DNA from 4 places in the Enterobacter sp. N5-15 genome. Region 1 is predicted to be linked to each of the others. Evidence: predicted binding sites of a transcription regulator. Region 1 holds the regulator's gene; each other region holds the start of a gene.
What was found. Region 1 encodes PurR, which represses purine synthesis genes. Its sites were predicted from a motif close to CANGCAAACGTTTGCNTG; they were not measured.
Positions count from the first base shown of each region.

Region 2: a site for PurR is predicted at 1,396-1,413, ahead of gcvT (glycine cleavage system aminomethyltransferase GcvT). Genes of this name have one in related genera too.
Region 3: a site for PurR is predicted at 1,169-1,186, ahead of purE (5-(carboxyamino)imidazole ribonucleotide mutase). Genes of this name have one in related genera too.
Region 4: a site for PurR is predicted at 1,003-1,020, ahead of purL (phosphoribosylformylglycinamidine synthase). Genes of this name have one in related genera too.

Region 1 is NZ_CM170150.1:2,023,198-2,025,399, reverse strand. Features, by position in the region: gene cydH (cytochrome bd-I oxidase subunit CydH) at 8-97, opposite strand; gene purR (HTH-type transcriptional repressor PurR) at 395-1,420, shown strand; gene punR (DNA-binding transcriptional activator PunR) at 1,438-2,202, opposite strand, start outside.
Region 2 is NZ_CM170150.1:3,973,268-3,975,469, forward strand. Features, by position in the region: gene gcvH (glycine cleavage system protein GcvH) at 1-219, opposite strand, end outside; gene gcvT (glycine cleavage system aminomethyltransferase GcvT) at 243-1,337, opposite strand; gene ubiI (FAD-dependent 2-octaprenylphenol hydroxylase) at 1,735-2,202, opposite strand, start outside.
Region 3 is NZ_CM170150.1:1,151,992-1,154,193, reverse strand. Features, by position in the region: gene ppiB (peptidylprolyl isomerase B) at 1-10, shown strand, start outside; gene lpxH (UDP-2,3-diacylglucosamine diphosphatase) at 14-736, shown strand; gene AC2TE5_RS05340 (YdgH/BhsA/McbA-like domain containing protein) at 876-1,085, shown strand; gene purE (5-(carboxyamino)imidazole ribonucleotide mutase) at 1,257-1,766, shown strand; gene purK (5-(carboxyamino)imidazole ribonucleotide synthase) at 1,763-2,202, shown strand, end outside.
Region 4 is NZ_CM170150.1:3,597,880-3,600,081, forward strand. Features, by position in the region: gene purL (phosphoribosylformylglycinamidine synthase) at 1-917, opposite strand, end outside; gene mltF (membrane-bound lytic murein transglycosylase MltF) at 1,185-2,202, shown strand, end outside.

The DNA of each region.
Region 1 (2,202 bases):
GCGTAAATCAGTGCAGCGCAGCCGTCAGACCGGCCGCGACAATCAGAGCCAGCACAACAACGGTGGTGAACAGCGAAAACTTAAGATCGGAACTCATCAATTTTTCTCCTTTTAATCCCCACACGAAAAGTGAGCTTGCTCATTTTTGCACAGATTACGTCAAAAATCTTCCTGGATTTATACTGATAACCACTTTACCTCTTCCCCTTTTCATCAAGATAGGACAAAATTCCACGCTAAATTTATTAGCGTACCGGCCATTGACCCCCTCCTGACGTCCCGTGTCGTTTTCCCGGCGTGCCGCAATTCAACATTGCGAGATAAGGGTGAGAGAAGGCAAACGTTTACCTTCAAGTTTTTCAGGAGTTTAGGATATGGTCTGGAGTGACATTTAATGGCAACAATTAAAGACGTAGCAAAACGCGCAAACGTTTCCACTACAACCGTATCACATGTAATTAACAAAACCCGCTTCGTGGCGGAAGAGACGCGCAATGCCGTCTGGGCAGCGATCAAAGAGCTGCACTATTCGCCAAGCGCGGTTGCGCGTAGCCTCAAGGTTAATCACACCAAGTCTATTGGATTGCTGGCGACCAGCAGTGAAGCGGCCTATTTTGCCGAGATCATTGAAGCGGTTGAAAAAAACTGCTTCCAGAAAGGCTATACCCTGATTCTGGGCAACGCGTGGAACAGCATTGAAAAACAGCGCGCCTACCTGTCGATGATGGCGCAAAAGCGCGTTGATGGCCTGCTGGTGATGTGTTCCGAGTACCCGGAATCCGTGCTGTCGATGCTGGAAGAGTATCGCCACATTCCCATGGTGGTCATGGACTGGGGCGAAGCGCGCGCGGATTTCACCGATTCCGTTATCGATAACGCCTTTGAAGGCGGCTATATGGCCGGTCGTTATCTGATCGAACGCGGTCACCGCGAGATTGGCGTGATCCCCGGTCCGCTGGAGCGCAACACCGGCGCGGGCCGTCTGGCCGGTTTTATGAAAGCGATGGAAGAAGCGCTGATCAACGTGCCGGAAAACTGGATTGTGCAGGGTGACTTTGAGCCGGAATCGGGCTACCGCGCGATGCAGCAGATTGTCTCCCAGCCGCACCGTCCGACCGCCGTTTTCTGCGGGGGCGACATCATGGCGATGGGCGCGCTCTGTGCTGCCGACGAGCTGGGCCTGCGAGTCCCGCAGGATATTTCTGTGATCGGGTATGACAACGTGCGTAACGCGCGTTTCTTCACGCCAGCGCTGACCACCATTCACCAGCCGAAAGATTCGCTGGGCGAAACGGCCTTCAATATGCTGATGGACAGGATCGTCAACAAGCGTGAAGAGTCGCAGTCCATTGAAGTTCACCCGCGTCTTATCGAACGCCGTTCCGTTGCGGACGGTCCGTTCCGCGACTACCGTCGTTAATCGCTTTACGGGGCCAGCTATGCTGGCTCCCGTAACCATTCCCGGTTTAGCGTTTCGCTATCTCCCAGATAATCCAGCAGCCAGGCCATCGCAGGCGAGACATCATTTTGCTGCCAGGTGAGGCAGCAGGCCGCATCCGGGAACGGATTCTCCAGCGTCAGCTCAACCCACTCTCCGGTATCGATGCGCGGACGCGCGAAATGAACGGGCACCATTGCGACGCACAGTCCGGCGCTGAGGCACGTCGCCGACGATTCCCAGTCGGGGGCCACCACCCGCCGCTGGTTGTCCAGAAGCCAGGTGATACGCTTGGGCAATGAACGGGACGTATCCTCCAGCACCAGCGACGGCCAGTTGCGCAGCGTATCATCGCTCAGCGGCCCTTCCATCGCCGCCAGCGGATGATCGCTTGCCACCACGCACTTCCAGCTCAGCATCCCCATATCGCGAAAGGCGTAACGCCCCCCGACCGGGATCGCCTGCGTGGCCCCAATCGCCATCTCTGCCCTGCCGTCAGCCAGCGCATCCCAGACGCCGTTGAACACCTCCTGCGAGACCCGCAGTTCGACATCCGAAAAATGACGATAGAAGTCGACGATCATCTGCCGGGTGCGTTCCGGCTTAACGATGTTATCCACCGCGATGGAAAGATGTCCCCGCCAGCCGTTAGCGATCTGCTGACACTGTTCGCGGGTGATCTGCATTTTTTTGATAACAGAACGCCCTTCCTTCAAAAACCATGCGCCTGCGGGCGTTAATTCCACATCACGATGCCGCCGTTC
Region 2 (2,202 bases), 2.0 Mb from region 1:
CGGTGCGTAGATGTCGGATGCCGCTTTTACGGACTCCGCCACGGCGCAGTCGTCGCCCGCGCTAACGGTTGCGCCTACTTCAGGCAGGTCAACAAACACCATGTCGCCCAGCAGCTCTTGCGCGTGCTCGGTGATCCCTACGGTGTAAGTGCCGTCCGCCTCTTTGCGCAGCCACTCGTGTTCTTTGCTGTATTTCAGTTCTGCTGGCACATTGCTCATTGAAGTTCTCCTGATAAAAATGATTAGGCGACCGGCTTACCGGCGCGAACAAAAATCGGTTTGGTCACGTTGACCGGCATTTCGCGGTTGCGGATTTGCACCACCGCCGTTTCGCCAATACCCGCCGGCACGCGTGCCAGTGCAATACTGTAGCCCAGCGTTGGGGAGAAGGTACCGCTGGTGATCACGCCTTCACGAGGATTGCCGTCGGCATCGGTAAAACGCACCGGCAGTTCACCGCGCAGCACGCCCTTCTCGGTCATCACCAGCCCCACCAGCTGTTCAGTGCCCTTCTCGCGCTGCATCTCCAGCGCTTCACGGCCAATAAAGTCGCGGTCAGCCGGTTCCCATGCGATGGTCCAGCCCATATTGGCGGCCAGCGGAGAGACGCCTTCATCCATCTCCTGACCGTAGAGGTTCATCCCCGCTTCCAGACGCAGCGTATCGCGCGCGCCCAGACCCGCAGGCTTCACGCCCGCTTCCACCAGCGCACGCCAGAAATCAGCGGCCTTCTCGTTCGGCATGGCAATTTCGTAGCCCGCTTCACCGGTGTAGCCGGTGGTGGCGATAAACAGATCGCCCGCCTGCACGCCGAAGAACGGTTTCATGCCTTCGGTTGCTTTGCGCTGCTCGTCGTTAAACAGAGACGCGGCTTTCGCCTGCGCGTTCGGCCCCTGCACGGCGATCAGCGACAGATCGTCACGAACGGTGATGTCGATGGCATAAGGTTCGGCGTGTTGGGTGATCCAGGAGAGGTCTTTTTCGCGGGTGGCGGAGTTTACAACGAGGCGGAAGAAATCTTCAGTGAAGTAATAGACGATAAGGTCATCAATCACGCCGCCCGAGGCGTTCAGCATGCCGGTATAGAGCGCTTTACCCGGCGTCTTCAGTTTGGCGACGTCATTTGCCAGCAGATAACGCAAAAACTCCCGGGTGCGGCTACCGCGCAGATCGACAATCGTCATGTGGGACACGTCGAACATACCGGCATCGGTGCGCACCGCGTGGTGCTCATCAATCTGCGAGCCGTAGTGCAGCGGCATCATCCAGCCGTGGAAGTCCACCATGCGGGCGCCGCATAACACGTGTTGTTCGTACAAAGGAGTCTGTTGAGCCATCTTGTCCTCGTTGAAAAATTCACCGTGAAACCCGGTATCGGCCTCGTTCCCGAATGCCGACGCAAACGTTCTCTTTTACCTGAACTTACCACCGAAACCGGCGGTTAACCATAAGGTAAAACGGGTCATCACATTAGCTTATGACTAAAGAACGCTAAAAAGCCTACAGAGTTATTCACTGGAAAAATGCGATTAACCCCGCACAAAATTAACAATGATCTAACAGGATTTAGCACATGGTGATATTTCGTGCGGAAAAACGGGCCGAATTTCCGTAACGAGAAAAACACGACATTAGATTATCTAATGCGAAAAATGACGTGAAATTAGAATATTTCAAACGAGGGGATTTCCCCGGCGCAGAGGCCGGGAAAATAAAGTGTGACAGGGGTCTAAATTAACGTAGCCAGTCCGGCAGGTCGTTAAGACCCATCGCCTGACGGAGGAGTTGAGGTTTAACACCCGGAAGGGTGTCGGCCAGCTTGAGGCCAATGTCGCGCAGCAGTTTTTTCGCCGGATTCGCCCCGGCAAACAGCTCGCGGAAGCCCTGCATGCCCGCCAGCATCATCGCCGCGCTGTGCTTGCGGCTGCGTTCGTAGCGACGCAGATACAGATGCTGACCGATATCTTTGCCTTCGCGGTGCAGGCGACGCAGCTCCTCAACCAGCTCCGCCGCGTCCATAAAGCCAAGGTTAACGCCCTGCCCGGCCAGCGGATGAATGGTATGCGCCGCATCCCCCACCAGCGCCAGACGGTGCGCGGCAAACTGACGCGCGTAGCGGCCGGTTAGCGGGAATACCTGACGCTCGCTTTCAAGCGTGCACAGGCCAAGGCGGTTATCAAACGCCACGCACAGCGCCTGGTT
Region 3 (2,202 bases), 870 kb from region 1:
CAGCGAGTAATTGGTGGCGACACTCTTTATTGCGGATCTGCATCTGCAAACGGAAGAACCGGCGATAACCGCCGGTTTTCTGCGTTTTTTACGCGGTGAAGCGAAAAGCGCCGATGCGCTGTACATCCTGGGCGACCTCTTTGAGGCCTGGATTGGCGACGACGACCCTAACCCGCTGCACCGTGAAATGGCCGCCGCCATTCACGCGCTGGTAGATTCCGGCGTTCCCTGCTACTTCATTCACGGCAACCGTGATTTTCTGATCGGCAAGCGCTACGCCCGCGAAAGCGGCATGACGCTGCTGCCGGAAGAGCAGGTGCTCGACCTCTATGGCCGCAAGGTCCTGATCATGCACGGCGACACGCTCTGCACCGACGATACCGGCTACCTGGCGTTTCGCGCCAAAGTCCACACCCCGTGGATCCAAAAGGCGTTTCTTGCTCTGCCGCTGTTTATCCGCAACCGCATCGCCGCAAGAATGCGCGCGGGCAGTAAAGCCGCCAACAGCAGCAAATCCATGACCATCATGGACGTGAACCCGCAGGCCGTGGTGAGCGTGATGGAAAAGCATGGCGTCCAGTGGTTGATCCACGGTCATACCCATCGCCCTGACGTGCATTCCCTTATCGCCAACGGCGAACCGGCCCATCGCGTGGTATTAGGTGCCTGGCATGCCGAAGGTTCCATGGTCAAAGTCACGCCTGAGGGCGTGGAGCTGATCGCGTTTCCGTTTTAATCCCTTCTCAAGATTCATTCTATTTTTTTGAACAATATCGGCAAATTGTTTCGATTTTAATCAGCCCGTGGTCGGCCTATTATTTATCACATCAGGGCAACACGCCCTATCCCAGACAAAATACTTAAGGAATACGACCATGAAATCCATCAAAACTTTCGTTGCAGTTGCTGCTCTCTCCCTGGTTTCTTTCGGTTCTTTCGCGCAGAGCGTGAGCGCAACCGCCTCTACCCTTGACCGCGCAGAAGCGAAAATTGCCGCGCAGGCCGCCGAACAGGGTGCCTCTTATAAAATTACGAGCGCGAAGGTCGACAACCGCGTGTACATGACCGCAGAACTGACTAAATAATCATTGCCGATTGACGAAAACAGACCGCCAGAACGCGGTCTGTTTTGTTATGAATTGATGGCAACAACGGCTCAAGATTTAACCGCGCAACCGTTTTCCTTGCCCGTATAACATGCTATTCTCTGTGCCCTCGAAAGCAGTGTGTTTCGCACCACAGGAGTTTTAAGACGCATGTCTTCCCGCAATAATCCGGCGCGTGTCGCCATCGTGATGGGGTCCAAAAGCGACTGGGCTACCATGCAGTTCGCCGCCGAAATCTTTGAAATCCTGAATGTCCCGCACCACGTTGAAGTGGTCTCCGCGCACCGTACACCGGACAAACTGTTCAGCTTCGCCGAAAGCGCCGAGGAGAACGGTTATGAGGTGATCGTTGCCGGCGCGGGCGGCGCAGCACATCTGCCGGGCATGATTGCCGCCAAAACCCTGGTGCCGGTTCTGGGCGTCCCGGTACAAAGCGCCGCGTTAAGCGGTGTGGATAGCCTCTACTCCATCGTCCAGATGCCGCGCGGTATTCCTGTCGGCACGCTGGCGATTGGTAAAGCGGGCGCAGCGAACGCAGCCCTGCTGGCGGCGCAAATTCTTGCGACGCACGATAAAGCATTGCATCAGCGTCTGGCGGAGTGGCGTAAAGCCCAGACCGACGAAGTGCTGGACAATCCGGACCCGCGGGGTGCGGCATGAAGCAGGTTTGCGTCCTCGGTAACGGCCAGCTAGGCCGCATGCTGCGTCAGGCCGGTGAGCCGCTGGGTATTGCCGTCTGGCCCGTCGGGCTGGATGCTGAACCTGAAGCCGTACCGTTCCACCAGAGCGTGATTACCGCCGAGATCGAACGCTGGCCGGAAACCGCGCTGACCCGCGAGCTGGCGCGTCATAACGCCTTCGTTAACCGCGACGTGTTCCCGATCATTGCCGACCGTCTGACGCAAAAGCAGCTGTTCGACAAGCTCGGTCTGCCGACCGCGCCGTGGCAGCTCCTGTCCGATAAAAGCGAGTGGAATGATGTCTTCGCGATGCTGGGCGAGCTGGCAATCGTGAAGCGCCGCGTGGGCGGCTACGACGGCCGCGGCCAGTGGCGTCTGCGCGCAGACGACACCGCCGAGCTGCCGGACGACTGCTA
Region 4 (2,202 bases), 1.6 Mb from region 1:
GGCCACGGGGAGATCGCCGTCGGGTGGTTGTGGGTTTCCACTTTCATCAGGATATGCGCAGGCTCCTGATGGAAGTCATAGCGCCCTGCTTCGCGATCGGCGAAGAAGCGGCCCACCTCGGAACCTTCCATTACCGCGGCGTTGTCCTTATAGGCAGACAGCACGTGGTCAGGAGTTTGCTCCATGGTGTTTTTGATCATTTTGAACAGCGACTTCGGCTGTTGTTCGCCATCAATAATCCAGTCGGCGTTGAAAATCTTGTGGCGGCAGTGCTCAGAGTTAGCCTGCGCGAACATGTAGAGTTCGATGTCGTTCGGGTTACGGTTGAGCTTAACAAACGCATCCTGCAGGTAGTCGATTTCGTCTTCTGCCAGCGCCAGGCCGAGACGCAGGTTGGCGTCAATCAGCGCCTGGCGGCCCTGCCCCAGCAGGTCTACGCTCTGTACCGGCGCAGGCTGATGGTGAGAGAAAAGCTTCTGCGCGTCATCGAGAGAGGCAAATACGCTCTCCATCATGCGATCGTGCAGTTCAGCCGCAACCGCCTGCCACTGCGCGTCGCTCAGGGTAGAGGCTTCCACGTAGTACGCCACGCCGCGTTCCAGACGGTTAATCTGGTTCAGGCCACAGTTGTGGGCGATGTCGGTGGCTTTGGAAGACCAGGGGGAGATGGTGCCCGGACGAGGCGTCGCAAGGATCAGTTTGCCGGTTGGCGTATGGCTGCTCAGGCTTGGACCATACTTGAGCAGGCGTTCCAGCTGTACGCGCTCCTCTGCATTCAGGGGGGCATTCAGGTCAGCAAAATGGACATACTCAGCGTAAATATTGCTTACCGGAAGGTCGGCCGCCTGAAAACGTGCCAGCAGTTTAGTGATACGGAAGGCAGACAGTGCAGGCGAACCACGCAGAATTTCCATCATAAGTCTCTCGTCTTCGAAGCGCCGGGGCGCTTACAGTGTGCGCAAGGGGGGAAAACGGGCGTCATTATAGAGAATCCTGAGCGCCGACGAAACCGTTTGCGTCGAAATAAAATTTGCACGGAGATTTAACAATAGATGTGACCTGTCTCTCTAATTGGTTGCCAAGTGGCGCAAGTTTACGCAAAATGCCGCTCATTCAATGGCAAACCTTATGATTAACATGGCTACAGCAGACTGAGGCAACCGGCGTCGCAGAGAATTAACTAATTGAAAAAATTAAAGATTAATTATCTGCTCATCGGCATTGTAACGTTGCTGCTGGCAGTGGCCCTCTGGCCTTCCATCCCCTGGTTCGGCAAAGCCGAAAACCGTATCGCCGCCATTCAGGAGCGGGGGGAATTGCGCGTCAGTACCCTCAACTCTCCACTGATTTACAGCGACATCAACGGCAAAATCATTGGCCTGGATTACGAGCTGGCACAACAGTTCGCCGATTATCTTGGCGTGAAGCTTAAAATCACCGTCCGCCAGAATATCAACCAGCTGTTTGACGACCTCGATAACGACGATGCCGATATGCTTGCCGCCGGGCTGGTGTATAACAGCGAGCGCAGCAAGAACTACCAGCCAGGCCCGACCTACTATTCCGTTTCGCAGCAGCTGGTTTACCGCGTCGGGAGTCTTCGCCCGCGCTCGCTGGCCTCGATTAACGATCGGCAGCTGACGATTGCGCCCGGACACGTGGTGATTGACGATCTGCGTGAACTCAAGGAGAAGAAATATCCCGACCTGAGCTGGACGGTGGATCCGAAACTCGGTACGACCGAGCTGCTGGAGCAGGTAAAAGACCAGAAAGTGCCCTACACCATCGCCGATTCGGTTGCGATCAGCCTGTTCCAGCGGGTGCATCCTGAAATCGCCGTGGCGCTGGACGTCACCGACGAGCAGCCCGTGACCTGGTTTAGCCAGCTTGATGACGATCAGACCTTCTCTGCCGCGATGCTCGATTTCTTCAACACCATCAATGAAGACGGTACCCTGGCGCGTCTCGAGGAGAAGTACCTCGGGCACGGTGATGACTTTGACTACGTTGACACCCGCAGCTTCCTGCGCGCGGTAGACAGCGTCCTGCCGGACCTGCAGCCGCTGTTCGAAAAATACGCCCAGGAGATTGACTGGAAGCTGCTGGCGGCTATTTCGTATCAGGAATCTCACTGGGACACCCAGGCCACGTCGCCCACGGGCGTACGCGGTTTGATGATGTTAACCAAAAATACCGCGCTGA